Regions from separate parts of the Bradyrhizobium sp. Leaf396 genome, predicted to be linked through region 1. Evidence: predicted binding sites of a transcription regulator. Region 1 holds the regulator's gene; each other region holds the start of a gene.
What was found. Region 1 encodes LexA, which represses DNA repair genes until DNA is damaged. Its sites were predicted from a motif close to TGTTCNNNNTGTGTTCNG; they were not measured.
Positions count from the first base shown of each region.

Region 2: ASG57_RS23145 (single-stranded DNA-binding protein) is a predicted target of LexA. The motif match lies at 3,896-3,913, and genes of this name have one in related genera.
Region 3: ASG57_RS28720 (putative DNA modification/repair radical SAM protein) is a predicted target of LexA. The motif match lies at 2,363-2,380, and genes of this name have one in related genera.
Region 4: ASG57_RS18650 (helicase-related protein) is a predicted target of LexA. The motif match lies at 3,190-3,207, and genes of this name have one in related genera.

Region 1 is NZ_LMQJ01000064.1:269,867-277,726, reverse strand. It holds gene ASG57_RS32630 (alpha-hydroxy acid oxidase) at 1-118, shown strand, start outside; gene ASG57_RS32625 (HAD family hydrolase) at 148-771, shown strand; gene ASG57_RS32620 (hypothetical protein) at 927-1,133, shown strand; gene ASG57_RS32615 (molybdopterin molybdotransferase MoeA) at 1,340-2,551, shown strand; gene lexA (transcriptional repressor LexA) at 2,729-3,430, shown strand; gene ASG57_RS32605 (hypothetical protein) at 3,874-4,308, shown strand; gene ASG57_RS32600 (ComEC/Rec2 family competence protein) at 4,423-6,708, opposite strand; gene ASG57_RS32595 (DUF2171 domain-containing protein) at 6,806-7,039, opposite strand; gene ASG57_RS32590 (nuclear transport factor 2 family protein) at 7,129-7,515, opposite strand; gene ASG57_RS32585 (glutamine--tRNA ligase/YqeY domain fusion protein) at 7,526-7,860, opposite strand, start outside.
Region 2 is NZ_LMQJ01000027.1:4,894-12,753, forward strand. It holds gene ASG57_RS23135 (hypothetical protein) at 1-110, shown strand, start outside; gene gyrA (DNA gyrase subunit A) at 190-2,919, opposite strand; gene ASG57_RS23145 (single-stranded DNA-binding protein) at 3,248-3,739, opposite strand; gene ASG57_RS23150 (outer membrane protein) at 4,189-4,941, shown strand; gene ASG57_RS23155 (outer membrane protein) at 5,177-5,869, shown strand; gene uvrA (excinuclease ABC subunit UvrA) at 6,133-7,860, shown strand, end outside.
Region 3 is NZ_LMQJ01000045.1:273,098-280,957, reverse strand. It holds gene ASG57_RS28725 (UdgX family uracil-DNA binding protein) at 1-1,047, opposite strand, end outside; gene ASG57_RS28720 (putative DNA modification/repair radical SAM protein) at 1,047-2,282, opposite strand; gene ASG57_RS28715 (ImuA family protein) at 2,516-3,340, shown strand; gene ASG57_RS28710 (Y-family DNA polymerase) at 3,237-4,829, shown strand; gene ASG57_RS28705 (error-prone DNA polymerase) at 4,826-7,860, shown strand, end outside.
Region 4 is NZ_LMQJ01000019.1:2,508-10,367, forward strand. It holds gene ASG57_RS18650 (helicase-related protein) at 1-2,987, opposite strand, end outside; gene ASG57_RS18655 (DUF3108 domain-containing protein) at 3,605-4,459, opposite strand; gene rpmB (50S ribosomal protein L28) at 4,967-5,275, shown strand; gene ASG57_RS36835 (DUF3732 domain-containing protein) at 5,698-6,564, shown strand; gene ASG57_RS18670 (hypothetical protein) at 6,586-7,065, shown strand; gene ASG57_RS18675 (T6SS phospholipase effector Tle1-like catalytic domain-containing protein) at 7,132-7,860, shown strand, end outside.

The DNA.
Region 1 (7,860 bases):
GGGCGCCACCTCGTTCGCCGAGGTGGACAAGTCCTGCCTGCATCCGGCAACCGCCACCAACGCGCCGAGCGTGTTCAGCGCGTTCCCGCTGTTCGACCATGAGCCCTATCGCTACTGACCTGCCAATACTGACGTCAGAAGGAAGCAATGACATCGCTCTCTCCCGGCAGCGCGGATGCGCTTCTGTTCGACCTCGGGCGCGTGGTGCTCGACATCGACTTCTCCAAGGCGATCGCCTGCTGGGCAGGGCATGCCGGTTGCCAGCCGGAGGCCATCGTCGCGCGCTATGTGCGCGACGAGGCCTACCGGCTGCACGAGATCGGGAAGATCAGTGACGAGGACTATTTCGCCTCGCTGCGTGCTTCACTCGGAATCGGCATCTCGGACGCGCAATTCCTGGAAGGCTGGAACGCGATCTTCGCCGGGGAGATGCCTGACATCGCCGAGCTGCTGCCGCGCGCGGCGAAACTGATGCCGCTCTATGCCTTTTCCAACACCAATCGGCCGCATGTGGACTATTTCTCGAAGGAATATGCCAGCGTGCTCGGCCATTTCCGCGAACTGTATTTGTCGTCCAGCATCGGCCTGCGCAAACCGGATGCCGAGGCATTCGATCACGTCGTGGCGGCGATCGGCGTGCCGGCGGAGCGCATTGTGTTCTTCGATGATCTGGCAGAGAATATCGAAGGCGCACGGGCGCGCGGCCTGACCGCCGTCCATGTGACGTCGCCGCGCGATGTCGGCAACGCATTGAGGGCCCTGGGTATCTGAAACCCCCTGCAGGCGTCACGACACGGTTCCCGGAACTGGATTGGCGCAGCTCAGGAACCCGAGGCCTTTGTGCATTTTTATACGGAGTTCCCGGAACAGAATACCACCCAACGGACTCATGAGTCCGTTGGGACTTCTACATTGGACTTATCCACGTGCTGGGCAAAACCTATCTCACCAGGCAGGCTTCTCTGCTGCTTGAATTCGCCAGAACCACCTCGGATTCTGAACTTTCCGCCAAGCTGATCAGCAAGGCCGCCGACCTGAAGTCCCAGGCCGACCCTCTGCCAGACAAGGATCAAGGCCCCAAAGCGCCCGACGTCGCCTCGAACGACGGCTGGGGCCGACCAAGCGGGAGTTGACCGACGTTGGCCGCGGCGCTCGTTCTTCTCGTGCTCGCCGTGGCCATCCTCATGCCGGTCTGTCTCACCTTCCGGACCATGCCCAGGCGGAGTTGAGCCTCATTGATGACGCAGGATAAATCATCCTGCTTCCCGCTTTGCCTCGCGTTCGCACTCCGCTAGAACTCTCGCCGCATTAGCGATCTGCTCAGCAGGAGTTTCCGCCCGTGGCCCTGATGCCGGTTTCTGACGCGCTCGCGGCGGTGCTGGCCGGCGCCGAGCCGCTGGCCGAAGAAACGGTTTCCCTCGAGGGGGCCTACCATCGCGTGCTCGCGCGCGACGTCGCGGCGCGGCGCACGCAACCGCCTGAGGCGATGTCGGCGATGGACGGCTATGCAGTGCGGGCGGCCGATGCGGCCACGATCGATTCCAGGCTGACGGTAACGGGCGAGGTCGCAGCGGGCCGTCCGTTCGCTGGAAGGGTCGGCGTCGGCGAAGCCGTACGAATCTTCACGGGCGGCGTCGTTCCCGATGGCGCCGACGCGGTTGTGATCCAGGAGGACACGATCGCCGAGGGCAAGCTCATCACGATCAAGGAGGCCGCAATTCCCGGCCGTCACATTCGCCCCGCCGGCGTCGACTTCCGCGAGGGCGACGTGCTGCTGCGCAAGGGAACCCGCCTCACCGAGCGCGATCTGGCGCTGGCCGCGGCAATGAATCACCCGCAGCTCGCCGTCTGCCGCCGTCCGAAGGTCGCGATCCTTGCCACCGGCGACGAACTGGTGGCGCCGGGCAGCACGCCCGGTCCCGGCCAGATCGTCTACTCCAACGGCTACGCCCTGCACGCGCTCGCGCGCAGCGAGGGCGCCGAGACCATCGATCTCGGCGTTGCCGCCGATACGCTGGAGTCCACGTCCGCCGGCATCCGCCGCGCCCGCGAGAGCGGTGCCGACATCCTGATCACCACCGGTGGAGCGTCGGTCGGCGACCACGACCTGGTCCAGCAGGCGCTGAGGGACGAAGGCATCTCGATGGCGTTCTGGAAGATTGCGATTCGGCCCGGCAAGCCGATGATGCACGGCCGGCTCGGCGCGATGCGCGTGATCGGCCTGCCCGGCAATCCCGTATCATCTTACGTGTGCGCCTTCCTGTTCATGGTGCCGCTGATTCGTGCGCTCTCGGGCCGCTCGATGATTCATCATCAGCGCGAGCACGCCGTGCTGGGTCGCGATCTCGCTGCCAACGACCAGCGCGAGGATTATCTGCGCGCACGCCTGGAGCTGCGCGACGACGGCGCGCTCGTTGCTGTTCCCGTGAGCCATCAGGACTCCTCGCTGCTTGCGAATCTTGCTGCGGCACAGCTACTTCTCGTGCGCGCACCGTTCGCGCCGAAGGCCGAAGCCGGCACGCCCTGCGTGGTGCTGCGGCTTCCGGCCTGAGCTGCGGGGCCACACGCATTCCGCGAACTCCGCCCCGTTCACCGTAAATTAAGCAGTTGCGGAACACATATCGAACATATAGTGTCCGTTCATGATTTGTTTCGAGATGTAGCGGCCTTATCGCCGAAATTCATCGTCTCGGAATCGAACGACATCAACCGGGGGACTTTGGTCGAGATGTTGACGCGCAAACAATACGAGCTTCTGCGGTTCATCAGCGAACGTCTGAAGGAAAGCGGCGTGCCGCCATCCTTCGATGAGATGAAGGATGCGCTCGACCTGCGCTCGAAGTCAGGCATCCATCGCCTGATCACGGCGCTCGAGGAACGCGGCTTCATCCGCCGCCTGCCAAACCGCGCCCGTGCCATCGAGGTGATCAAGCTGCCGGAGCTCCAGGCCGCTGCCGGCAGCCGCCGCGGCTTCACGCCTAGCGTCATCGAGGGCAATCTCGGGAGGATACGCCCCACGTCCAGCCCGCCTGCGGACGAAGGCGAGCGTCCCGTTGCGGTGCCCGTGATGGGGCGCATCGCAGCCGGCACGCCGATCGAGGCGTTGCAGACCCGGAGCCACACCATCAGCGTGCCGCCTGACATGCTCGGCTCAGGCGAGCATTATGCGCTCGAGGTACGCGGCGATTCGATGGTCGAGGCCGGCATCCTCGACGGCGACATGGCTCTGATCCAGCGCAACGAGAGTGCCAATACCGGTGACATCGTGGTGGCGCTGATCGATGACGAGGAGGCCACGCTCAAGCGCTTCCGCCGCCGCGGTGCCTCGATCGCGCTCGAGCCTGCCAATGCCGCGTACGAGGTCCGCATCCTGCCGCCGAACCGCGTGAAAATTCAGGGCAAGCTGATCGGGCTTTACCGGAAGTACTGAGCGGATCCAGCGTCCGAGCTTTGTGGCGCGGATGAGGATCGCTCCGGCTGGATGGTTTTCTGGTTCTGCGCAGATTATCCGGCCCCTTTTTCTCCCGCGCGATGTCTCAAGCTTGCTTGCGAGCAGCATCGCACCCCGCCGATTCAAGGCGACGACCGCGCGTCGGTTCGCTTTGAGCGGAAGCGCAGCAGCGCTGATGGCAGCATCGGGGTCGCGTGGCTGTTGCACGATCGCCGCATCGTCTGCAGAGCAATCGTATGCGGCTGCCGAAAATGCTCCGAAGCGAGCTTTGTTCCTATTGGATTGGGGAAAGATAATGTGATCGCGGCCTGCGGACGCAGCCGCAGATTTGCCTACAACGAAGCAGAGCGTTGCGTGCTTCCACCCTGTTGGAGGCCTGCGCCTCAAAGAGGTGCGGGTCATCTTCACATGAGGAGCACCCGATGTGTGACTACAGCCTGCATGCCATCGCGACGCGCCCGGCCGAAGTCGGCGAGACCATCGTCACGACAACGTTCCGCGGCACCTCAACGCGCGGCTTCGCGTCTGAAGCCGATCTCTCCGTCGCAGTCTGCCTGCTGCCGGGCACCGAGCTCGCTTTTGCCGACAACGTCCGTTACGATAACCGCTGGATCTGGACGCGCACCGTCAACTCCCGCGTCGGCAAGTTCGGCAAGATCGATCCGCACATTCCCGATCGCCATCATGACGCGATCGAATTCCCGGACGGCAAGTCCGTGCTGGTGACACAGCTGGTCGAAGGCCAGCGCGCGACCGTGCTGCAGCTGCCGGTGACCCAGACAATTGGCGAGCGCGAGCACAAGCCGCAGATCGCCGCCGGGACCCGGTCGACGATCACCCGCCTGCCGATCGACTGAAGCCGTCGTTCCGACCGAGAGGTCGAGAACCAGGATCAAAATGCCATCGCCGGCCGCGGCCGGCGAGATGGTATGGGTGCGTTCATGGAAGCCCGTCGGTTCGCCTGGTCCCGTCTATCCTCCATCGTCAGCCTGCAAGTCGGCATCCGATGGCGTTGCGTCCCGATTGCGGGGCAGTGCCGTCTTCGGCGCGAGGCTGCCGTCGAAGTCTCCCTCGCCGGCGCCCGCCGGCAACCAGGGGCGGCTTGCGCTGCGCGCCCTCACGGCCTGAACCGAGAAGCCTTCGCCGCTCCGCGTCAGAGCCAGTGCACCCTGACTGGCCAGACGCGGCCGGTCGATGACCATCGCCGCGCAATCAGGGGGCACGGGCCGCGCCGTCACCACCAGCGCGGCGCGGCTGCAATCGTCCGCCAGCGCGTCGATGCGGAGAGAAAGCGCGACCAAGCGCCCGTCAGCCAAGGCCGTGACGCAGCCGGACGCGTCGCAAGACACACCGTCGGCCAGCGAGGCACTGCCGGCGTCGCGGGGATCGCCGTCGGCAGCCAGCCATTGCTTGAGCAGGAAGCCATCCCTGCTCGCGCGGATCACATGCAGATGCCCGTCCCTGCCCCGCACGGCGACGCTCGCGCCGTCCCCGGCGATCAGGATATCGGGCTGTCGCACCGACAGCCCCCAGATGATCGCGGCAAACAGCACCAGCGCACCGGACCAGCGCAAGGGCGTGCGCAACAGGCCCATCACGATGACCCCGAGGCTCGCCGCGATCAGCGGCGCGATCCCGAACGCGGGAATGCGGCCGACCGCGCCGGGCAATGCCTCCACCCAGCGCGAGACCGCGACCATCCAGTCGATGCCGATCCCCATCAGCCACCAGAACACGCCGTCGAGCCCGAACGGCGCCGCGAGCAGCCCCAACAGCCCGGCCGGCATCACCAGCGCCGAGACCACCGGCATCGCGCCGAGATTGGCGAGCACGCCGTATGGCGTCACGCGGTGGAAGTGGAAGGCGGCATAAGGCGTGGTGGCAAGCCCGGCGATCAAGGAGGCCAGGAACAATATCGCGATCTCGCGGCCGCCCCACAGCGCGATCCGCGCCGTTGCGGAATGATCGGGCGATGCGAGCAGGTTCGGCATGCCGATCTGCACCAGCGCCACCAGCCCGAGCGTTGCGGCAAATGACATCTGAAAACTGGGATGAACCAGGGCCTCCGGTGCGACCGCGAGCACGATCAGTGCGGCCACCGCAAGCGTCCTGAACGTGATGGCGCGGCGGTCCACCATCACGGCGATCAGCACCACCGCCGTCATGAAGAACGACCTCTGCGTCGCGACCTCTGCGCCCGAAAGCAGCAGGTAGAACGCAGCCGCAACCAGCGCCGCTGCCGCCGACCACTTCTTGATCGCGAAGCCGGCCGCCAGTCCCGGGATCAACGCCAGCAGCGCGCGCACTGCGAAGAATACGACGCCGGCGACGACCGCCATGTGGTAGCCGGAGATCGACAGCACATGGCCCAGCCCCGAGACGAACATGGCGTCGTTGACGGGCGCGGTGATCGCATCACGCCGGCCGGTGAGCAGCGCCGTCGCGATCGCTCGGTTGTCGCCTTCGAGCGTGGCACGGATGCGCCCGTCGATCGCATCGCGCAGGCCCTGCATGAAAGCCGCGTAGCGCAGCCGCAAGCCGCCGGCATCCGGCGGCGTCGACGCCGTGATCGTGCCCATCACGAAGCCGGAGGCGCCGATGCCCTGGAAGAACATGTCGCGTGAGAAATCATAGCTGCCGGGGCGCACCGGCGAGATCGGCGGCAGCAGCCGGGCCTTCAGCTGCACGAAGCTGCCGACCTCCGGTGCCGTTCCCTTCCGAACCGAAAGACGCACGCGCTCGAGCTTGATGTCGCTGCGCTGCGCCTCCATCGCGGTGACGCGCAGCACGAAACGATCGGTGCGCTCGCGGATGTCCCGCGCTTCAACGAACCCCGACAGCGACACCGAATAGAGCGGCTTTGCCAAAACGGTGTGAGCGACGCGCGCGGTCTTCCAGGTCGCGACGGCAAAGCCGGCGGCGACCGCTGCGATCATGATGGCGGGGGCGAACAGGCGGCTCCGCCGCAGCAGCACCGCGCCGAGCATCAGCGCGGCCGCTGTCGTTGCCACGACCCACAGCACAGGCTCGTGATCCGCGGCGAAGTAGAGTGCAATCCCGCCCCCGAAGGCGACCGGCACCCAGGGCAACAACCGGCCGGGCCCCGCCTCGGCGCGGGCCCATCGGCGCAGCGTCTCGACGATGGCGGGCCAAAGGCCAAGGTCAGCCGGCGCGAAGCCGCCAGCGGGCGCGACACGGCCGACTGGCCACGTCCCGGCGACTCCCTGGGAGCGCACTGGCCGGCTCCGCTCCGCCATTCCCCCTGCACCTTGCGATACGCGACGGGCGACGAGGCTACTGGAAGGTGCGACTGCTCAGATAGCGGTACAGATCAGGAACGAGCGGCCGAGCGCCCTACTTTTCCTCTTCCATCGTCACGGCCACCGACGCCTTGGCGGACAGACGGACCTTGTTGCCTTCGACGTCGGCAACGAGGCCCTTGTCGATGAAATGATGGTGACCCTTGTGACTGCCCTCGCCACTGTCCTTCTTGGTCAGCTTGATGCGATTGCCCTCGACGCGATCGACGGTGCCGACATGAACGCCGTCGGCGCCGATCACTTCCATATGCTCTGCAATGTTCTGCATGGCCGGATCCCTGTTTGGATCCCACTCAACGCACCAGTCCCACGTTCGTTTCCAGCACCTGATGAGGATCCTGTGTGCGGCGAGGCGCGTCAGATCAGCGGCGCCTGCGAGGAGGCATGGTGGTTGACGATCTTCCAGTCGCCGTCCTCCCGGACGATCACCCAGCTCATCTTGACCATGAGATCGGCACGCTCGCCGGCAAGATCGAATGAGATGGTCGCAGCCATGTTGATGAGGTCGGGACCCGACTGTGCCGCCTGTACATCCGAGAACGCGGCGCTCGGTTTGCGCCAGCGCGGCAGGCCGTTGAAATAGTCGGCGACGCCGTCCCTGCCCCGATAGAGTTTCGGATTGGAGCCGAAGAAGAACGCGTTCTTCGAATACAGCGACGACAGCGCCGAGGCGTCGAGCTTTGCGAAGCCTGCGCACCATTTCGAGATGATGGCGGAAACGATCTCGCCGGCCTCACTGCTCATGACCGCTCCCTCAGCCTTTGGCGACTTCCTTCGCAAACGTATCACGCAGGCCGATGGTGCGCGAGAACACCGGCTTGCCAGGCGTCGAGTCCTTGTCACGCACGAAATAGCCCTGGCGCTCGAACTGCATCGGCTCGGTCGAATTGCTCTCGGCAACGGAAGCCTCCACCCGCGCGTCGGAGAGAATCTGCAGCGAGTTCGGATTGAGATCGGCTGCAAAATTGGAGGCGTCTGGGGTCGGATTGGCGAAAAGCTGGTTGTAGATGCGGATCTCCGCCGGCATCGAAGTCGCGGCCGGCAGCCAGTGCATGGTGGCCTTGACCTTGCGGCCGTCGGGCGCGTTGC
Region 2 (7,860 bases), on a different contig from region 1:
ACTGCTCGCATCAGGCATGGCCGAACTTCGAGGCCTCGTGCCTGCGTCGCGCCGGCACCAAGGCCAACATCCGCGAAGCCCGTCTCGTCACCGCGGATCGCACCCCGTAGCCGGGTCTGACCACGCCGCATCCGCTGAGCGGTGCTTAGCCCGGCTTGAGCGGAGCGCAATCCGAGCTGCGGGCGAACGCTACTCCCCGTTCGCGCCGTTGCTCTCCGCCTCTTCGGTGATGTGCTCAACCGACACCACGTGCTCGTCCTCGGCGGTGTCAAACACGATGACGCCTTGGGTCGAGCGGCCGGCGATGCGGATGCCTTCGACCGGGCAGCGGATCAGTTGCCCCTTGTCCGTAACCAGCATGATCTGATCGGCCTCTTCCACGGGGAAGGACGCAACCAGGTTGCCGTTGCGATTGTTGACGCTCATGGCAACGATGCCTTTGCCGCCGCGGCCCGTGGTGCGGTACTCGTAGGACGAGGTCCGCTTGCCATAGCCGTTGACGGAAACCGTCAGCACGACCTGCTCCTGCGCCGACATCTCGGCATAACGCTCCTGCGACAGCTGGAAGCTGCCTGAGGTCTCCTCGGCCTCGGCATCGGCCGGAGCCTCTTCCACCGCAGCCTCGCCCGCCACCGCACGTCGCATCTTCAGGTACGCCGAGCGCTCATCCGACGTGGTCTCGACATGACGGAGGATCGCCAGCGAAATCACCTTGTCGCCCTCGCCGAGCGCGACGCCGCGCACGCCCATCGAGGTGCGCCCGGTGAACACGCGCACGTCGGTAACGGGGAAGCGGATGCACTGGCCGCCGGCCGCCGTCAGCAGCACGTCGTCGCGCTCGGTACAGATCTGCACGTCGACGATCGCCTCGTTGTCGTCGAGCTTCATCGCGATGATGCCGGAGCGGCGGACGTCGACGAAATCGGACAGCTTGTTGCGCCTGACGTTGCCGCCTGTCGTGGCGAACATCACGTCGAGCTGAGCCCAGGTCGATTCGTCCTCGGGCAAGGGCATGATGGTGGTGATCCGTTCGCCCTGCTCGAGCGGGAGGATGTTGATCAGCGCCTTGCCGCGCGCGTTCGGTGCCGCCATCGGCAGGCGCCAGACCTTTTCCTTGTAGACCTGCCCACGTGAGGAGAAGAACAGCACCGGCGTGTGCGTGGAGGCCACGAACAGGCGCGACACGAAATCCTCGTCGCGGGTCTGCATGCCGGAGCGGCCCTTGCCGCCGCGACGCTGTGCCCGGTAGGCCGACAGCGGCACGCGCTTGACGTAGCCGGCGTGCGACACGGTGACGACCATGTCCTCGCGCTGGATCAGGTCCTCGTCCTCGACCTCGCCTTCCTGCTCCATGATCACGGTGCGGCGCGGCGTGGCGAACTCCGCCTTCACCTCGGCGAGCTCGGTCTTGATGATGCCCAGCACGCGTTCGCGCGACCGAAGGATGTCGAGATAATCGGCGATCTCTCCGGCGAGCTTGTCGAGCTCCTCCCGGATTTCATCACGGCCGAGCGCGGTGAGACGCTGCAGGCGCAGGTCGAGAATGGCCCTCGCCTGCTCCATCGACAGCCGGATCGTGCCGTCCGCGCTGATGCGGTGGCGCGGATCGTCGATCAGCGTCAGCATGTCCTCGACGTCTCGGGCCGGCCAGTCGCGCGACATCAGAGTGTCGCGGGCGGCGGTCGGGTCGGGCGAGCTCCGGATGACGCGGATCATCTCGTCGATATTGGCGACCGCGATCGCGAGACCGACCAGGATATGCGCCCGATCGCGCGCCTTGGCGAGCAGGTACTTGGTGCGCCGCGTGACGACTCGCTCTCGGAAGTCTACGAAGATCGTCAGCAGGTCCTTCAGATGCATGATCCGCGGACGGCCGCTGTCGAGCGCCACCATGTTGACGCCGAAGCTCGTCTGCAGCGGCGTGAATCGGTACAGCTGGTTCAGCACCACATCCGGCACGGCGTCGCGCTTCAACTCGACGACGACGCGGTAGCCTTCGCGGTCGGATTCATCGCGCAGGTCGCCGATGCCCTCGATCTTCTTTTCTTTCACCAGCTCGGCGATGCGCTCGACCATCGTCGCCTTGTTCACCTGGTACGGAATCTCGGTGATGATGAGCGCCTCGCGCTCCTTGCGGATGGTCTCGATCGCGACCTTGCCGCGCATGACGACCGAGCCGCGACCGAGGTGATAGGCGGCGCGGATGCCCGCGCGGCCGAGAATGACGCCGCCGGTCGGGAAGTCAGGTCCCGGCACGATGTTGATGAGTTCGTCAATGGTGAGCGCAGGGTTGTCGATCAGAGCGACGCAGGCGTCGATGACCTCGCCGAGGTTGTGCGGCGGGATATTGGTCGCCATGCCGACCGCGATGCCGCCCGCGCCGTTTACCAGAAGGTTCGGGAACTTGGCCGGCAAGACCGACGGCTCGGTCTCGTTGTTGTCGTAGTTCGGCTGGAAGTCGACGGTATCCTTGTCGATGTCGGCCAGCAGAGCCAGCGCCGCCTTCGTCAGGCGCGCTTCGGTGTAACGATAGGCGGCCGCCGGATCGCCGTCGACCGAGCCGAAATTGCCCTGGCCGTCGATCAGCGGCACCCGCATCGAGAAGTCCTGCGCCATGCGGACCATGGCGTCGTAGATCGACTGGTCGCCGTGCGGGTGGTACTTACCGATGACGTCGCCGACCACGCGGGCGGACTTGACGTACTTCTTGTCGGGTGTGTGCCCCTGCTCGTTCATCGAGTACAGGATGCGGCGGTGCACCGGCTTCAGACCGTCGCGCGCATCGGGCAGCGCCCGCGCCACGATCACGCTCATGGCGTAGTCGAGATAGGACTTCTTCATCTCCTCGAAGATGGAGACGGGGCGAATATCCGAGGGTTGCGCCGGCTGGTCGCCGGGCTTGTCGTCGTCGTCAGCCAAGGGGAAATCCGGTGAGGTTTATCTGGGAATCATATAGCGCATCGGGCCTGTGATAACCACCCTCGCGCATGTCCCTGCAAGCGATTTTTCCGCCTATTTTTCCAACAACTTAGGCCCTTACGAACCCCGCTCCCGAGAGGCCCGGAATCGCCTCCCCTGCTCAATGGCGCGACGAACCGTCAGCCTGCTTGCCGGACGCAACTCAAGCTCGCTTCAAACATGAAGCGGGCCCGGAAAACCCGAGCCCGCCGCCGATCAACACGAATTGCTGCCACGACACGCTAAGCAGCCGACCAGACGGTGCGCCTTGGCTGTGCGGTCCGCGTTCTCAGAACGGGATATCATCGTCCATGTCGCTGTTGCGACCGCCGCCGGCTGCAACCGGCCGGCGCGGCGCACTGCTGACGGGACCGGAGGAGCCGAAATCGCCGCCGGGCTCATCGCCGAAGCTGCCGCCCCCTCCTCCGCCGCGGCCGTCGAGCATTGTCAGGGTCGAGTTGAAGCCCTGGAGCACGACTTCGGTAGAATACTTCTCCACGCCACTCTGGTCGGTCCACTTGCGGGTCTGCAGCGCGCCCTCGATGTAGACCTTCGCGCCCTTCTTCAGATACTGCTCGGCGACCTTGCAAAGCCCTTCATTGAAGATCACGACGCGATGCCACTCGGTCTTCTCCTTGCGCTCGCCGGTGTTCTTGTCACGCCACGTCTCCGAGGTGGCGATGCTCAGATTTGCGATCGGCCGCCCGTCCTGGGTCCGGCGGATTTCAGGATCCTTGCCGAGATTTCCAACCAGAATGACCTTGTTGACGCTTCCCGCCATCGCCGCTCTCCACTCCGAATGCCACTGAATTTCAATAGGGCGAGTCCCGCTGCCCGCGTTCCTCTGCGCCTCGTTGAGGCGACCCTATACGCTCGCGGCCCCGGATCGGCCCGTCGCACCGCAGGTTATCCCCACATATAGCACCAATTCCTCGCCTGTTCTAGATTTGTTCCAGAAAATCGATGGAACAACCTGGAATGGAACTCTGCCGAAAAATTTGAGGCGGGCGGGGAACCCGATGGAACTTTTTGCGGTTCCCGTGACAGCACGAAACTTAATGAACATCATCTACTTAGCTGGCTCACGATCGTGAGGGACTGTTGCATTTCGGAGACGGACTCGATCACCAAATCGCGCTACGGTTGACTCGGACTTGGACGTTATGGGCATCGCGCTTAACCGCTTCGGGGATCTCGCAAGAAGCGGACAACTTTGGAGGGCTTTAGGAAATGAGAAAGACCTTAGTAATTGCATTTGGGGCCGCTGCGCTGGGCCTCTCTGCTCCGGCAAACGCGGCGGATCTCGCCGCTCGTCCGTACACGAAAGCGCCGGTGGCTGCGCCCGCGCCGATCTACACCTGGACCGGTTTCTATGCTGGTATTCAGGGCGGTGGCGGCTGGGGCGACAGCGACGAGACGTTCTTCCTCCTTCCGAACGGCCCGGGCTTCGCAGGAACTCAGAACTACGACATCAGCGGCGGTTTCGTCGGTGGCGTGTTCGGCTATAATTGGCAGTCGGGCCCGGTCGTTTTCGGCATCGAGGGCGACTATCACTGGTCTGATATCAGCGGCCGTTCGGCGGAAATCAATGCCGGCCTAGGCGACACCTACTTCACGAAGATCCGCAGCTTCGGCGATATCAAGGGCCGTCTCGGCTATTCGACCGGTCCCGCTCTGTTCTTTGTCAGTGGCGGTGCCGCCGTTGGCGACCTGCAGCATCGCTATGATGTTCCTCTCGTCGGCAGTGTCGTGCGGAATGACTGGCGTTGGGGCTGGACCGTCGGCGCCGGCGCGGAATACATGTTCGCCCCGAACTGGTCCGCCAAGGTCGAGTACAACTACATCGATTTCGGCACAAGCACGCTGCAGTACACCGCTCCGGCTGTTGCCGCGAACCGCTCCGAGTGGACCGACACCGTTCACACGGTCAAGGCTGGCGTGAACTATCACTTCAACTGGGGCGCGCCCGCTCCGAGGTACTGATAGCGCGAATCGCGCGTGACGATCGAAGGCCGGCCTCGCGCCGGCCTTTGTCGTTTGGATGCAGCTCGCTCGGGGTAATGGGTCAGTAACCATCACCTTTTGTGACGTTGTGGCTTTTCGGAGACACAACTTGCAGCTTTGATGGTGTAAATGCAGCGCCAGTTGGGCCGTTGAGTCCGCTCCCTTCCGGTCACGGAAGGCAACAACAGAAACTGGTACTGGGATTAAGTTGAAAATGAAAAAGGTTTTGTTGGCTTCGGCCTGCTTGTTCGCCCTGGCAGCTCCTGCTTCGGCTGCTGATCTCGCGGCTCGCCCCTATACCAAGGCTCCGATGGTTCCGGCCGCTGCCGTCTACAACTGGACGGGCTTCTATCTCGGTATCGTCGGCGGCGGCGCCTGGGAAGCCTCTTCGGGCGACCCGAAGATGCAGGGCGGCTTCGTCGGCGGCACCGCTGGCTACAACTGGCAGGCCGGCAACGTCGTGTTCGGCCTCGAGGCCGATGGCGCCTGGGCAGACGTCAGCGCCTCGGCGGCTGGCACCGTTTTCGTCGCCGGCGTCGGCGGCGTCCCCGCTTCGGTGTCCTCGAGGACCGACGCGATGGGCACCGTGCGCGGTCGCATCGGCTGGGCCGTCAACAACGTGCTGCTGTACGGCACCGGCGGTTACGCCTGGATCGACAACAAGGTCACCGCCACCCTGGGCGCTGCCTCGATTTCCGACAGCAAGTTTCACTCCGGCTGGACCGTTGGCGCGGGTGTCGAGGCGTTCTTTGCTCCGCAGTGGTCGGTCAAGGGCGAGTACCTCTATCGCAGCCTCGGCGGCGAGACCTACTTCTCGGGTACCGTTCCCAGCGGCACGCTCAACCTTCACACCGTGCAGGTCGGCGTGAACTATCACTTCGGCGGCCCGGTCGTCGCGAAGTACTGATCACGACCGACGTCACATCGTCACGAAAGGCCGGCCTTGCGCCGGCCTTTTTTGTTTTGCCCGTTAGAGCTCCGAAAGTCCCTGCTGCCAGATGCCGCCAGCGCGCCAACAATCCGTTGACGATTCGCAAGTCGCACTGGAAATCCTCTGTCGTTCTTCCTACGTTCGCTGACATACCCATCGGCGCCGATCCGGTTCCGGGCGAAGCGCGCCTTTCCCTTGGCGCGATTGCGCGTCTTTGGGCTTCCTTGAGGACCAGCGGGATGGACGAAGTGATCAAGGCGAAGCGCCAACAACAGAACGCGGGCTCCAGCCTGCGCGCAATTACGATCCGCGGCGCGCGCGAGCACAACCTCAAGAATATCGACGTAGAGATTCCCCGCGACAAGCTCGTGGTGTTCACGGGCCTGTCGGGCTCCGGTAAATCCTCCCTCGCCTTCGACACCATCTACGCCGAGGGCCAGCGCCGTTACGTCGAATCGCTGTCGGCCTATGCCCGCCAGTTCCTGGAGATGATGCAGAAGCCGGACGTCGACCAGATCGACGGCCTGTCGCCGGCGATCTCGATCGAACAGAAGACCACCTCGAAGAACCCACGCTCCACCGTCGGTACCGTCACCGAGATCTACGATTACATGCGCCTGCTCTGGGCGCGCGTCGGCATACCCTATTCGCCGGCCACGGGCCTGCCGATCGAGAGCCAGACTGTCTCGCAGATGGTCGACCGCGTACTGGCGCTGCCGGAAGGCACCCGCCTCTATCTGCTCGCTCCGGTCGTGCGCGGCCGCAAGGGCGAGTACCGCAAGGAACTCGCCGAATGGCTCAAGAAGGGGTTTCAGCGCGTCAAGATCGACGGCACCTTCCATGAGCTTAGCGAGGCGCCGGCGCTCGACAAGAAATTCCCGCACGACATCGACGTCGTGGTGGACCGCATCGTCGTGCGCGCAGATATCGGTCAGCGCCTCGCGGAAAGCTTTGAGACCGCGCTGAAGCTCGCCGAAGGCCTAGCCGTCATCGAGTTCGCCGATGCACCCGCGACCGCGCCCGCGGAAGAGAAAAAGAAGACGGCGAAGATCCACGACAAGAGCGGCCCCGAGCGCATCCTGTTCTCGGAGAAATTCGCTTGCCCGGTCTCGGGCTTCACCATCCCCGAGATCGAGCCGCGCCTGTTCTCGTTCAACAATCCCTATGGCGCCTGTCCGGCCTGTGGCGGCCTCGGTGTCGAGCAGCATGTCGACGAGGACCTCGTCATTCCCGAGAAGGATCTGACGCTGCGCAAGGGCGCGATCGCGCCCTGGGCCAAATCGTCATCACCCTATTACGTGCAGACGCTGACCGCGCTCGGCAAGCATTACAAGTTCACGCTCGACACCAAGTGGAAGGATCTGCCGAAGAAGACGAGAGACGCACTTCTCTACGGCTCCGGCGAGGACGAGATAAAGTTCTCCTACGAAGACGGCGTTCGCTCCTACGACACCAAGAAGCCGTTCGAGGGTGTCATCACCAACATCAACCGCCGCTATCGCGAGACCGAGAGCGAGTGGGCCCGCGAGGAGCTGGCGAAATATTTCCACGACGTACCCTGCGAAGGCTGCAAGGGCTTCCGGCTCAAGCCGGAGGCACTTTGCGTCAAGATCGGGGGCAAGCATATCGGCGAAATCTCGGAGCTGTCGGTCAAGAAGGCCGGCGAGTGGTTCGAAGGCGTGCCTGATACGCTGAACAAGCAGCAGAACGAGATCGCCGGCCGCATTCTGAAAGAGATCCGCGAGCGCCTCACCTTCCTGCTCGACGTCGGCCTCAACTATCTCACGCTGTCCCGCTCCTCCGGCACGCTGTCGGGCGGCGAGAGCCAGCGCATCCGCCTGGCCTCGCAGATCGGCTCGGGTCTGACGGGCGTGCTCTACGTCCTGGACGAGCCTTCGATCGGCCTGCATCAGCGCGACAACGCGCGCCTGCTCGATACGCTGAAGCGGCTGCGCGACCTCGGCAAC
Region 3 (7,860 bases), on a different contig from region 1:
GGCTTCCTCCAGCGCGCGATCGAGCATCTGGCCGGCCGGACCGACAAAGGGATGGCCGGCGAGGTCTTCCTTGTCACCGGGCTGCTCGCCTACCAGCATGATATTGGCGGATTTCGGACCCTCGCCAAACACGGTCTGGGTCGCATCCTTGTAGAGATGGCACGCGCGGCAATGCGCAGCCTCCTCGCGAAGCGCTTCGAGATCGTCGCCGACAGTCTTGCGTTTCATCGGAGCCTCCGGTCGCTTTTGAGGCTTGTGCGGATCGGTTGCGGCATTGGCGATCATAGCACCGGTCATGCGCTCGGCATCCTCGATCAAAGGCTTAATGATCGAAGCCTCCGGCAGGTTCCTCCAATATTTCTTCGGCATCTCGGCCTGCATCGCCTTCGGCTTGAGGCGGGCCGGATTGAAGATGCTGGCATAATAGCGCCGCCAGGTTTCCTCGAGCCGGTCTTCGCTCGGAGCCTCACTCTTGCTGACACCGGATGTGAATGAAAGTGCATGGCCATCCCAATGCGCGCAGAGGTCCGGCGTCAGGATCGACCAGGGCATGTCGGCAAAGCGCTTGGCGAAGAAGGGAGCGGCGAGCTCGACGATGTGATGATCCGGTTCGAACCATGCGACGTAATGCGCCTGGCGTTCCCGGCCGATCTCGCGGAAGCGCACGAAGGCATGCATCTTGTGCTCGTCGCGATAGACCGCCTTCGCCATGGCAGTGACCTGTGCGACATCAGGGTCGGTCGCGACCTCGATGAGGTCGTGATTGTCCTTCAATCGCCAGAGCAGCCGATAGAGGACCGCAAAGCGCTCGGCATCGCGATGCAGGATTGCGGCCTTCGCAAGCTCGATGAACTTTGTCGAGACGGTGAAGGTGGCGTCGTTCACCTCGAGGATCGGAGATGGCGAGGGCGGTGCGAACAACTCCGCTTCACGGCCTTGCACGCTCCAGGTGACGTCGCTGGGCCGCACGTGGTGAAGCACGAGGCTACGCGCGGCTTTGCGCCAGCCGTCGAAATCGGTTTCGGTGTCGAGGATGATGTATTGCATCAGAAGCCAAATCCCAGCTGTGTCGCTTTTGGCTTGAACCGTTCGATCAGTCCGGCGGCATCGAGACGATGCGGAGAGGGGCGGTGGTCGCTGAGGATGATGAACGGCAGTGCCTTGTTGCGGGGCACGTGCAGCCGCGCGAGATCGGCCACGCGGATCGTGGTGGTGCGCCGCGTCGCAATGATGCGTTCGACCGCCTTGGTGCCGAAGCCGGGCACGCGCAGCAGCTCTTCGCGGTTGGCGCGGTTGACGTCGAGCGGGAAGCGGTCGCGATGGCGCAGCGCCCAGGCGAGCTTGGGGTCGATGTCGAGCGGCAGCATCGCGCTGCCATCGACGATCTCTCCGACGTCGAAGCCGTAGAACCGCATCAGCCAGTCGGCCTGGTAGAGCCGATGCTCGCGGAGCAAGGGCGGCTGTACCAGAGGCAAAGCGCGGCTGGCGTCGGGGATCGGACTGAAGGCGGAGTAATAAACGCGCCGCAGCCGGTAGGCGCCGTAGAGATTGGCGCTGGTGTGGAGAATGGTCTGATCGGAGGCCGCGTCTGCGCCGACGATCATCTGCGTGCTCTGGCCAGCGGGTGCGAAACGCTGCGGCTTGGCTCTCGTCTTTGCGCTATGGCTGTCCTCGGCCTCGTCTAGCTTCAGCCGCAACCGGCCCATGGTGCGGCGGATCGCGCGAACATTCTTCTGCGGCGCGAATTGCTGCAGGCTGGTTTCCTCAGGCATCTCGATGTTGATGGAGAGGCGGTCGGCATACTTGCCGGCCTCCGCGATCAACGCATCGTCGGCTTCGGGAATGGTTTTCAGGTGAATGTAACCGCGGAAATGATGCTCTTCGCGCAGCTTGCGCGCGACGCTGACGACCTGCTCCATCGTGTAATCAGGGCTACGGATGATGCCGGAGGAGAGGAACAGGCCTTCGATGTAATTGCGCCGGTAGAAGTCGAGCGTGAGCTTGACGATCTCGTCGATGGTGAAGCGGGCGCGCGGTACATTGGAGGAGGCGCGGTTGACGCAATAGAGGCAATCGTAATTGCAGGCGTTGGTCAGCAGCACCTTGAGCAGCGAGATGCAGCGGCCGTCCGGCGCGTAGGAATGGCAGATCCCCATGCCGGGCGCGGTCGAGCCCATGCCCTTGCGATCACTGGAATCCCGCTTTTCGGTGCCGCTGGAGGCGCAGGACGCGTCGTATTTGGCGGCATCCGCCAGAATCTCCAGCTTGCGTTGTACGTCCATGGAGGAATCCTCTTGATTCAGCTCGTGAATCTGAAAGTGCGCCAATTCGATTGACTCTGTGGCGACCGTTAGCTTTATATTAGAACATATCATGAACAAATGGGCCAGCTGCTGGTTCTTCTTTTGAAGACCACGGCATCAAATTTCTGAGGAGCGGCGGGCATGCAGAGCGCGATCAGCAAAAGTGGTCGCCGGTTTTGCGTCCGATCGCGCTCTTCTTTTTAAGAGGGCACATGATCTTGTCGCCAAACCGCTCACACTTTGGCGGATCATGCGCCTCCGCACGTGGAAGCGCGCTTGCAATCTTGCGCGGCCAGATCGAGCGCATCGAGACCGCGGTCGTGCATCAGCACGAGCGCGTCGCGCTCGGCCATAGCGAGGCGGACAGCGCGCTGAAGGGCGGGCTTGCGCGCGCGGCGATCCACGAGGTGTTTTGCGAAGGACGTCAGGGTGCTGCCGCGACAGGGTTTGTCATGGGACTTGCGGGGCGCGTCTCAGCGCGTCGGCCGCTGCTGTGGGTGCGGCAGGATTTTTCGGATATCGAAACCGGCGCGCTGTCGATGAGCGGACTCGCCGAACTCGGCCTCGATCCGCGTCGCGTGGTGATGGTGCGTGCCGCCGATGTCGAGAGCGCGCTGCGCACCTCGGCCGATGCGCTTGCCTGCGACGCACTGGGCGCTGTCGTGCTCGAGCTCTGGGGCGATATCAAGCAGTTCGATCCGGTGGCGAGCCGCAAGCTGACGCTGGCCGCGCAAGGCTCCGGCGTCGTCGGCCTGATGTTGCGCATGGCCGCGCAGCCGCTGCCCTCGACCGCGGAGACACGATGGATGCTGCGCGCGGCGCATTCGCCGCCGGGGGCAGCATGGAGTGCCTGGGGTGCGCCACGCTTCGATGCTGAACTCCTCCGCAATCGTCATGGCCCGTGCGGCCGGTGGATCATGGAATGGAATTGTGATGAGTGCCAGTTCAATGAGCCGTCGACGTATTCTCAGCCTGTGGCTGCCGCGCCTGCCCATCGATCGGATCCAACGGTTCTTTGGGAAAGTCGGTCTGCATAAGAGTAACGAGCCGAGCATCGTCGTCATCAAGGACAACAATGCGCTGTTGATTCATGCGCTGGACGAGGCCGCCGAGCGCCTCGGCCTGTACATTGGCCAGCCTCTGGCCAATGCGCGTGCGATGTGTCCTGACCTGAAGGTGTTCGACGCCGATACCGTGGCCGATGCGAAGACGCTCAGCGATATCGCCGACTGGTGCGACCGCTTCACACCTCTGGTGGCGCTCGATCCGCCGCACGGGCTGTTCCTCGACATCACCGGCTGCGCACATCTGTTCGGCGGCGAAGCCGCACTGTTGCGGACGCTGGTCCGGGCGCTCGGCCGGCAGGGCTTTGCCGTCAGTGCCGCGATTGCCGGCACCTCGGTCTGTGCACGCACGCTGACGCGGCAGGCCACGGGCACCATCGTGGCCGATGGCGAGGAGGCGGTCGCGATCAGTTCATTTCCGGTGTCCGCGCTAGGGGCGGGCGAGGCGATCACCACCGGTCTGCGCCGCGCCGGTCTGAAAATCATCGGCGATGTCGCCTCGCGCGCGCCGAGCGAGATCACGGCGCGGTTCGGCGCGCGCTTCTCCACGCTGCTCGCGCATGCGCTGGGGCAGGGCGATGCGCCGATCAGCCCGCGCAAGCCGTTGCCCGACTACATCGTCGAGAAGCGCTTTGCCGAACCGATCGCGACCGACACTATGATCGCGATGACGCTGTCGCGGCTGGCGGACACGCTGATCGCATCCATGGAGAAGCAGGGCAAGGGCGCGCGGCGTCTGGAGGCCGCGTTCTTCCGCACCGATGGCGCGGTGCGCGCGATCACGGTCGAGACCGGACGTCCGGTGACGCGAAGCGCCGTGATCGACCGGCTGTTCCGCGAGCGTCTCGATGCGCTCGCCGATCCGCTGGACCCCGGCTTTGGCTTCGACATGATACGGCTGTCGGCGAGCCGCACCGAGATCGTGGTACAGGAGCAGCGCGATCTCGATGCCCATGTCCATGACAATGACGAGCTTGCTGCGCTGATCGACCGCATCGCCGCGCGCATCGGCGGAAAGCGTGTCGTCGTACATCTGCCGCAGGACACTCATATCCCCGAGTGTGCGGTGCTCGCCGCACAGGCGCAGCATCATCTCGCCGCCGCCATGCAGGCCACATGGCCGGCGCGCACCGAGAGCGAGCCGCCGCTGCGTCCCTTGCGGCTGTTCGACAAGCCGGAGCCGATCAAGGTGCCTTTCGCGACCGTGCCGGATGGTCCGCCGCATCAATTCACCTGGCGGCGCGCGCTGCATGCAGTGGTGCGGGTGGAAGGGCCCGAGCGCATCGCGATGGAGTGGTGGCGGCAGGACGGCAAGCAGCTGACGCGGGACTATTTCCGCATCGAGGATGCCGAAGGCCTGCGCTTCTGGATCTTTCGCGACGGTCTCTACGAGGGGGAAGTGTTCGACGGCGACGGCAAGCCCGCTTCTCCCGGCTGGTATGTGCACGGTCTTTTCGCATGATCTCGCCCGCTTATGCCGAGATCGGCATCACCACGAACTTCTCGTTCCTGCGTGGCGGCTCGGACCCGCGCGCCTATGTTCATCAGGCGAGCATTCTCGGCATCTCCGCGATCGGCATTGCCGACCACAACACGCTCGCCGGCGTGGTGCGGGCCTACAAGGAACTCGACAATGATGAGGTGCTGCACAAGCCGAAGCTTTTGATCGGCGCGCGCATCGTCTTCGTCGACGGCACGCCCGACATTCTGGTCTATCCGCGTGACCGCGCGGCCTATGGCCGGCTCTGCCAGCTTCTCACCCGGGGCAAGCGCGGCGACGACCTCACGCGGATCGAGAAAGGCGAATGCCGTCTCACCTTCGCCGACCTCCTTGAGTTTTCGGAAGGTCAGCTTCTGGTCCTGACCCTGCCGCATCGCTTCGACAACCCGCAGGCGCTGGATGTTCTCGCAAAGCTTAGGGATAGCCGTGCCGCGGGTGTGTGGCTGGCGGCGAGCCTGATCTATCGCGGCGACGACCGGCGTCGCCTGGCGCGGCTCGACGATCTCGCAGCAAGAGCCAAAGTGCCGCTGCTCGCGACCAACGAGGTGCTCTATCACGATCCCCGCCGCCGGCCTCTCCAGGATGTGCTCACCTGCATCCGGGAAAAGACCACGATCGCGGCGGTTGGGAAGAAGCTGGAAGCCAATGCCGAGCGTTTTCTGAAGACACCGCGAGAAATGGCGCGGCTGTTTCGCGATTTCCCTGATGCGATCGCGGAGACCATGCGTTTTGCGGGCAAGGTCGATTTCTCGCTCGACCAGCTCAAATACCAGTATCCGGATGAGCCGGTGCCGCCGGGCAAGACCGCGCAAGGGCATCTGGAGGATCTGACCTGGGCGGGCGTCGACAAATATTTCGACGGTAAGATCGGCGACAAGCTGCGCGCAACGCTCAACAAGGAACTCGCGCTGATCGCCGAGCTGAAATACGCGCATTACTTCCTCACCGTGCACGACATCGTCCAATACGCGCGCAGCCAGAACATTTTGTGCCAGGGACGAGGATCGGCGGCGAACTCGGCCGTGTGCTACGTGCTCGGCGTCACCTCGGTCGATCCGACCAAGGTCGATCTGCTGTTCGAGCGCTTCATCTCCAAGGAGCGGCTGGAGCCGCCCGACATCGACGTCGATTTCGAGCATTCGCGACGCGAGGAGGTGATGCAATATGTCTATCGCCGCTATGGCCGCCATCGCGCCGCGATCATCGCCACCGTCATCCATTATCGTCCGCGCAGTGCCATCCGCGACGTCGGCAAGGCGCTCGGCCTGACCGAGGACGTCACCGCCGCACTCGCCGATACGGTGTGGGGCAGCTGGGGCAAGGGCCTCAACGACATGCAGGTCAGGCAGGCCGGACTCGACCCCAACAATCCCATGATCAACCTCGCGGTCGAGCTTGCGACCGAGCTGATCGAATTTCCACGCCATCTCTCCCAGCATGTCGGCGGCTACGTGCTCACGCAGGACCGGCTCGATACCTATGTTCCGATCGGCAACGCCGCGATGGACGACCGCACCTTCATCGAATGGGACAAGGACGACGTCGATGCGCTCAGCATGATGAAGGTCGACGTGCTCGCGCTGGGCATGCTGACCTGCATCAGGAAATGTTTTGACTTGATCGATCAGCACAAGGGTAAGCGTTACGCGCTTGCGGATATCAAGGGGGAGGATGACGACGAAGTCTATCAAATGCTGCAGCGAGGAGAGTCGCTCGGCGTTTTCCAGGTCGAGAGCCGCGCCCAGATGAACATGCTGCCGCGCCTGAAGCCAAGGACTTTCTACGATCTCGTCATCGAAGTCGCGATCGTGCGTCCGGGACCGATTCAGGGCGACATGGTGCATCCTTATCTGCGACGGCGGAACGGACTTGAGAAGGTGAGCTATCCCTCGCCGTCGCCTGAGCATGGCCCCGCGGACGAACTCTACAAGGTCCTGCACAAGACGAAGGGGGTTCCCCTATTTCAAGAGCAGGCGATGCGCATTGCCATCGAGGCGGCAAAATTTACCTCCGAGGAAGCCAATGGCCTGCGCCGCTCGATGGCGACCTTCCGCAATGTCGGCACCATCGGTCAATACGAAGAAAAGCTGGTCGGCAACATGGTGGCGCGCGGCTACGATCCCAACTTCGCCCGAAGCTGCTTCGAGCAGATCAAGGGGTTTGGTTCCTACGGCTTTCCGGAGAGCCACGCCGCGAGCTTTGCGCAACTCGTCTACATCTCCTCGTGGCTGAAGTACCATCACCCCGACGCCTTCTGCTGCGGTCTGTTGAACTCGCAACCGATGGGCTTTTACGCCCCGGCGCAGATCGTCAGCGACGCCCGCAAGAACGGCGTCGAGGTGCGCGACATAGACGTGTCCTATAGCTTTGTGCAGAACACGCTGGAGCAGGGGAGTGGTAGATACTGCGCCGTTCGCCTGGGTTTCCGTCAGATCGACGGCTTTCACTGGCTGGATGAAGATGAGGAGCGGTTGAAGCGCTCCCAGTCGTCATTCCCGGGCGCGCCACTTGGCGCGAGCCCGGAATCCATCGAACCGCATTTGCCTGGAGGACTGGGCTCCGGGCTCGATGCTGACGCATCGGCCCGGAATGACAAGAGAGGGGACTGGGCCGATCGCATCGTCGCCGCCCGCAACCGCCGTCCCTTCACCTCGCTCGAAGATTTCGCCCGCGACACCGGCCTGCCCAAGCGCGCACTGATCCTCTTGGCGGATGCCGACGCCTTCCGTTCGCTGGGGCTCGACCGTCGCGAGGCGCTGTGGCAGGTGCGGCGGCTGCCCGACGACGTGCCGCTGCCGCTGTTCGAGGCGGCGGCCGCGCGCGAGCAGCCGGACGAAGGCGCAAGGCCGTTGCCGGCGATGCCGCGCGCCGAGCAGGTCGTCGCGGACTACCAGACCATCCGCCTGTCGCTGAAGGGCCACCCGATGGAGTTCTTGCGCGAGCTGTTTACGCGCGAGCGCATCGTCGCCTGCAAGGAGATCAGTCATGAGAA
Region 4 (7,860 bases), on a different contig from region 1:
CGCTGATGGCGATGGCGCTCGTGGCGCGGCTTGCGATCCTCGTGACGGCCGGCGGGACGCCAGACTTCGACGAGTTCGGGCTCTGCGGGCGCGGCCGGAGCCTCGGGCGCCGCAGCGTCGGGCGATGCGGCAGCTTCAACCGCGGCAGTCTCGGCAGCAGCGGCTTCGAGCCCGGCAGCCTCGGTGGACGCAGGAGCCTCTTCGGCCGGCGGCGCTATGCCGGGGGCATCTTCGGGCGTGACGGGAGCCTCGGGAGTCGCTTCGAGCGCCGGCTCCTCTTGAGCGGGCTCGTCGCGCGGCTCCATTCCGGGCGCGTCTTCGACCGTGACAGCTTCGACAGCGGCTTCGGTCGCGGGAGTCATTTCCGCCGGCAGGCCGGCAACGGCCTCTGCCGCAGTCTCGGTCGAGGTCTCCGCGCTGCCTTCGACCGGCGGCGTCTCGGCCACGACCGTCTCTGTAGCGACCGTTTCTGCAGCGACCGTCTCGGCCACGACAGGCTTCGGCGGCAGCGGCGGACGCTTCTCCATGCGATAGCCGAGCGCGCGCAGCACCGAGGCGAAGTCCTCGCCGGCCGAGCCGGTGAGCGAGGTCATCGCCTGTGTGACGACGAAGCTGCGGCCGTCGAACGCGCCGGCCGGCTTTTCGCCGGGCGAATTCTCGCGCCAGGCCAGCGCCGGGCGGATCAGATCGGCCAGCCGCTCCAGGATGTCGACGCGAACGGCGCGTTCGCCGGCCTGCTTGTAGCCGAGCACGCGATAGGCGTCGCGCGGCAGAGCCTTGTCGACCGGAAACGAGGTGCGGCCCGACGATGCCAGATGCTGCGCGCCCGAGAGCGCGGAGAGATCGACATTGTCCTGCTTCAGCGCCCACAACAGCGCTGCGAGCGCACGCGCGGCGGGCTTGAGCAGGCCCGGGAAATAGATGTGATAGGCGCCGAAGCGGACGCCGTATTTGCGCAGAACGGCGCGCGAGGGCTGGTCGAGATCCTTCAGCTCGTTCGCGATCTTGGGCCGCTCCAGCACGCCGAGCGCCTCGACCAGCTGATAGGCGATGCCGCGAGCGATGCCGGTGACGTCCTCGGCCTTCGACAGCTCGAACATCGGCCCGAGCAGCTTCTCGATATGCGTCTTGAGCCAGAGCTCGAGCCGCGCCTGCACCTTGTCGCGAGGGGGGCCGGTCAGGCGCTCGTCGGAGATGATGCGGATGCGCGGATGCAGCGCCTCGTCTGCGGCAGACAGTCGCGCCACGGCATCGCCGGTCCAGCGGATGATGCCTTCGGAGGTCAGCACGAACTGCTCGTCCGGGGCATTGCCCAGCTTTTCGGCGCGGGCGTTGATCTCGCCGGCGAGCACGGCTTGCGCTGCAGCCTGCAAGGCTTTCGCATCGGAGCCGGCTTCCGCCGCATCCGGTGCAAAGGTGAAGCCGTCGAGGCGGCCGATGACATGGCCTTCGACGATGACTTCGCCGGTCTTGCCGATTTCAGTATTCAAGCTCGTGTTCTCCCGCAGGCGGCGCATCAATACACTGGTCCGGCGATCAACGAAACGCTCAGTCAAGCGTTCATGGAGCGCATCCGATAATTTATTTTCGACTTCCCGCGTGATCCCCTGCCAGCGCTCGGGGTCTCTCAGCCAGTCGGGGCGGTTGGCCACGAAGGTCCAGGTGCGGATCTGCGCGATTCGGGCCGACAGCGTGTCGATGTCGCCGTCGATGCGGTCGGCCTGGGTGACCTGGGCCTCGAACCAGGAATCGGGGATGCATCCCTTCTGCATCAGGAAGCCGTACAGCGTCGTCACCAGCTCGGCATGGGCGGCCGGCGACAGCTTGCGATAGTCCGGGACCTGGCAGGCTTCCCACAGCCGCTCCACCGCAACCTTGCCATGCGCGATATCGCGCACCTCGCCGTCGCGGGCGGCGTGATCGAGCACGCGCATGTCCTCGGCGATCGGCGCGCGCGTCAGCGCCTCATGGCCTGGAGCGAGGTTGAGCGAGACCTGGAGCGCGCCGAGCGAGGAGAAATCCAGCCTGGCGTTGCGCCATTGCAGCACCTTCACGGGATCGAAGGTGTGGTTCTGCAGCGCGTTGACGAGCTCGGGCTCGAACGGCGCGCAGCGGCCCGTGGTGCCGAACGTGCCGTTGCGGGTGGCGCGGCCGGCGCGGCCGGCGATCTGCGCGAATTCGGACGGCGTGAGCCGGCGGAACTGGTAGCCGTCGAACTTGCGGTCGGAGGCGAAGGCGACGTGGTCGACGTCGAGATTGAGGCCCATGCCGACGGCGTCGGTGGCGACGAGATAATCGACGTCGCCGTTCTGGAACATCGCGACCTGCGCATTGCGCGTGCGCGGGCTGAGCGAGCCCAGCACCACGGCGGCGCCGCCGTGCTGGCGCCGGATCAGCTCGGCGATGGCGTAAACTTCATCGGCCGAGAACGCGACGATGGCGGTGCGGCGCGGCTGGCGCGTGATCTTGCGGTCGCCGGCGAATTCGAGCTGCGACAGCCGGGGCCGCGTGATCATGGAGACGCCCGGCAGCAGCCGCTCGATGATCGGCCGCATCGTGGCGGCCCCAAGCAGCAGCGTCTCGTCGCGGCCGCGGCGGTTGAGGATGCGATCGGTGAAGACGTGGCCGCGCTCGAGATCGGCGGCGATCTGCACCTCGTCGACGGCGAGGAAGGAGACGTCGAGGTCGCGCGGCATCGCCTCGACCGTCGAGACCCAATAGCGCGGGTTCTTCGGCTTGATCTTCTCTTCGCCGGTGACGAGCGCGACGCTGGCTTCACCGGCCCTGGCGGCGATCTTGTTGTAGACCTCGCGCGCGAGCAGGCGCAGCGGCAGGCCGATCATGCCGGAGGGATGCGCGAGCATCCGCTCGATGGCGAGATGGGTCTTGCCGGTGTTGGTCGGCCCGAGCACCGCGGTGACGCCCGCGCCAGGCACTCGATCGTGAAGGGCGCGCTCGGAAGCGAAGGGGGAGGAGGAAAAAGCCATGTGTGGGGATTAGGTAGTGCCGATTTGGGCGAATGTCAGTGCTGGATGGGGCGGTGTGGGGGCTGGCAGTGTCAGCCATGTCTCCGAACGCCGGGCGGCCAGCCACGCGCTCCGCTGTCATGCCCCGGTGTGGGAACGCCCATCCCCCGAACCCCGCGCAACTGTTTCACTTTGCGACGCTTTTCCCGTTCGCTTTAAGCTTCGGAACGACTCTAGAACGAATCGCGGCCGAATCGCTGACTCCCGATTGAGTCCTGTTCCGTTCCCGCAACATGTCGCGGGACTCGCAATGGCTGCGCACTAGATGGAGTTTTGCGCAGGCGCACAAGCGGGCGAGACCGTTAAAACTGGGGACGGCCCCGAGTCGAATCAGAATCGGGCAGGAGTCAAATGGATTCCCGGCGCGTCATGCGCGGGCTTGGCCCGCATCCATCGTCTTCGAAGCGGATGGATGGCCGCCTTCCCAACCCATTTTGCAAAACAACCCCATGCACAGTAGGCAAGTCGTTGAAATCATTGGGGCCCGCTTCCGGACCCGATTTCGTTCGCCATTCCGTGGCGCGCCCCCTGGCGCGAGGGCGGAATGACGCCGAGAGAGAGCGAGCTGCGCAGCGCGCCTACTGCGTCTTGGCGACGCGCGGGGGCTGGGCCGAGGTGACGAAGCTGGTGGCTTCCAGCATGGCCGGCCCCAGCGGCGTCGGCACCTTCAGCCAGAACGGGACCAGGATGCGCGTGCCGGCGATGGGGGCGAACGCGATCTCCATGTTGCGCTGGGCGGCGAGGTACTTGATCACGGGGCGATCAGGGATGTAGCCGGCGATCGGCACGAAATAGATCGAGCAGACCACGACCGGGCCCTTGTAGCCCTTTTCCGCCTTCACCGTGTCCATGCGCTTGAAATCGAGCTTGAGTTCGTAGCGCATGCGGCCGTCGAACACCGGCGCCGCGTTGCGGCAGGCTTCCGGCGAGACGGGATCGCCGGTGCCGGGCACGCGCAGCAGCGAGGCGGTCATGGGGTCCCAGACGCCGCGGCGATGCGCCTCGGTGACGACGATGCGGTCAGGATCGACCGGCGGCTCCGGCAGGATGGAGAAATCCTTCACATTGCCCTTGTCGAGGGTGATGCGGATTTCCTCGGTCTTCTTCTGGGTGGTGGTGGAGGCCTGGTAGCCGGTCGCGACCAGCGCGCCACCCACGACGCGCCCCTGGCTGGCGCCGGTGCCGGCCCCGCCGGTGAACGACTTGAGCAGCCCCGAGGTGCCGCCGGAGGCGGCCGCCGAGAACACGTCGTCCTGGATATCGATGTTCCAGGCGCCCTTGCCGACGGGAATGCCGGCCAGCGAGGCCTCATATTGCGCCTCGAGCTTGCCCTGCGCCGCCGCCGGCGCCGCGCCGAACGCCAGGCCGGACCCGAGGCCCAGCGCGCAAAGCGCCACCAGCCTGCCGGCAAAACGCGGACGGACCGGGCGCAGCTCTTGCGCAAAATGAGGCGTTGTCGGCACGAAACAATCCAATCGGAGCGCGATGCGCTGTTACTTAAGCCAAAAACCGCGGCAAGCAATGTAGCCGGGCCCGAAAGGGCCGGGAACTCCACTGGACTCATCAAGCGCGAATACGCCCTTTATGTGATGGTAAGGCGCGACAAACATTGCCGTTTTGATGATGGGGCGGCTGCCGCGGGCTCCCGCCTCTCCCGCTCTCTCCGACGTCATGCCCCGGCTCGATCGGGGCATCCGGTACGGCGCGGCTCCTCTGGCCAGCCGCGCCGCCTCGGCGTACTGGATCGCCCGGTCAAGGCCGGGCGATGACACCAGGGTGGCGGCACGAAAACCCGCGTCCCAACAGCCCCGAAAACTTGACGCAACGCCCCTTCCCCCCTATACGTCCGCCCGCTCCCTGCAAGGACGAAAGAATTTGCCCCCGTGGCGCCCAGAATGGCGGCCGCAGATCGTTGGGGGCTTAGATTGAGGATTTCTACCATGTCTCGCCGCTGCGAACTGACGGCCAAGGGCCCCCTCGTCGGCCACAAGGTCAGCCACTCCAACATCAAGACCAAGCGCCGCTTCCTGCCGAACCTCGTCAACGTGACGTTCCAGTCGGAGGCTCTCGGCCGCAACGTGCGCCTGCGCGTCTCCACCAACGCGGTCAAGAGCGTCGACCACAATGGCGGCCTCGACCCCTTCCTGCTCAAGGCCGACGCCGACAATTTGTCGCCGCGCGCCCTCGAGCTGAAGCGCGCCATCCAGAAGAAGGTCGGCGACGCCGCTCCGGCGAAGCAGGCGAGCTGAGTTTTTTGAATCGGGCGGGGGCTAGGTTGCGTCGCGTGGCGTAGGCTTAGCCGAGTAGAGTTTGAGTGGCGGCCGGATCGGAAGATCCGGCCGTTTTTGTTGTGTATCAACGTAGCGGCATCCTACTGCGAGGACTCCCTTCGTTGCGATTCGCAGCCTATGCTTTAGCCCTATTTGCCATCAACCGCGGCGTGCATAAAAAGAAAAGGGAGAAAGACGTCTCGGTCCACGAAGTAGGGGCGGAATGAACGTTGCTGTAAAGGCTGCAAAGCATGCTGCACCCGGGCCATATTTGGGCTTCGCGCTGCAACCGGTTCGACTTTGCTATCACCTTCTGACTTGTCCCAGCGGGGCTCAGGTCTCCTTGGAATTATTAGATGATGTAGCTAGCCGAGCTTAGTGGAGGCGGCAGAGGCAAGCTGATGCAGCTTTGCGACAGTCTCGACGCCCTGGACGTAAGGCTCAAGTCCCTTCCAAGCGTATCAGGCACGCTTGACAAAGAAATGCTCAGACAGCGATCGGCCACAGAGGAAGTACTCAGCCAGCTGAACGAAACTCGAAATGAAATTTCCAACTTGGAACGAGCTTCCGAGATCGCACGTGAAGCTACCAACCATTTTGATCGGGTTGAACGTTTCTTAGGGCGTCTTGAGCAAGCACTGCAGTTGTATGACCGTGCGGACCAATCGTCAAACCTGCGTACGGAGATCGCCGCACTTCGAAAACAAATCGAAGATGTTCAAAAGGTCATTTCCGAAGCAGAGATCCGTCGCAAATTGAGCAATGCTCTTGCTAGAGTTGAGAGCATGACCAGCCAAATGGTCCCCCAACTCGATGCTGAATGGCCGGGTGCACCAGTCAAACTCATAATTGAGGACCTTACGATCAAAGTAATTCGCGGTAGTCGAGACGACTATCTTTGGGAAATCGGCAGTGGTGCAAATTGGCTTGCATATCACGTTAGCCTGACGCTTGCACTGCAAAAGTTCTTCCTGACAGAGCCCCAACATTTCGTACCGGGTTTTCTGGTCTACGATCAACCGAGCCAAGTCTATTTTCCAAAGCGGGCCGCGAGCGATGATACGGCCGAGGGTTTCACTCTCCGTGATCAAGACGTCGTAGCTGTCCGCAAGATATTTGCCCTGTTGGGGCGAGAAGCGGAAGCCGCCGGCGGTCGCCTTCAGATTATCGTGCTTGATCATGCTGACGAAGGCGTTTGGGGTGACCTTCCCGGAGTCGCTCTAACCGAAGAGTGGCGCGGCCAAGCTCTTGTACCTTCCGAATGGTAGTCTTAGCGAGTCCGGCCAAAGATGTCAGAATACGATAACTTCATTGACAAGTTTCGAGAGAGTTTGCGTCACGTCGAGAGTTCCATCGCAATCGCCCTGAATGCGCATTTGGAGATCGAAGGGAATCTCGACGACTACTTGAACGCCATCTTTGCCCATCCGAAATATCTTCACCAGGCTCGTCTATCCTACTACGACAAGCTGGCGGTGGCACGCGCATATACGCCAATTGCACATGACAGGCCAGAATGGGAAATGATGACACTGATCAACACGATCAGGAACAGGATCGCGCACCGTAACAAGGACGAGGTTCTACAGATTGACGTAAGCCGATTACGAGCCATTGTATTCCAGGCTTTTGAGAAGCTCCAAGCTGAACTGACGGGCGCTGCCCCTAGCGAAGTCATAATTTACGCGACTGCTATTTGCTGCGGCTTCTTGCTTGTACTGACAGAGGAAGTGTCGCAAACCGAAAGGGTCCGAATTCACAGCGAATAGATTCGACGCACACTTCCTCATTTCCCACTATACTCGCCCCGGTAGCATCACCCGGAGGCGCAGCCCATGGAGTCCGCAGCCACCGCCGATCGCAAGACGGAGCCGAAGCATCTCGTCATCTGCTGTGACGGCACCGGCAACGAGATCAGCGAGAACATCTCCAACGTCCTGAAGCTCTATCGCTGCCTGCGCAAGACGGACAGGACGCAGCCGCGGCAGATGGTGTTCTACGATCCCGGGGTCGGCACGGTGACGGAGCCGACGACGTGGCACCGCTTCAAGGCCAACGTCAACATGGTGCTGGGGCTCGCCACCGGCTACGGGCTCGATGACAATTTGCTCTCGGCCTATTGCTTCCTGGTCCAGCATTACGCGCCCGGCGACAGGATCTACCTGTTCGGCTTCTCGCGCGGGGCCTACACGGTGCGCGTGCTGGCGGGGCTGATCCACAAGATCGGCCTGATCTCGCCGGAGCAGGCGAACCTCGCAGGGAGCGGGCTGATCGCCTACAAGCAATATTCCGGCACCGGGCACGGCAACGATGCCGCCGACGTCGAGGACGTCGCTTTCGACGAGAGCGGGCCGGTCCCTAAGGACAAGTTCGATCTCGCCGCGCAGTTCGCGCGCATCACCTCGACGCGGTGGCCGACCATCCACTTCGTCGGCGTATGGGACAGCGTGGCCAGCGTGATCGTGCCGCGCCCCGACCGCCTGTTCTGGCCGAGCCTGGAGGAGCTTGCCTTCACGCTGCGCAACCCCAGCATCAGGATCTTCCGGCAGGCGATCGCGATCGAC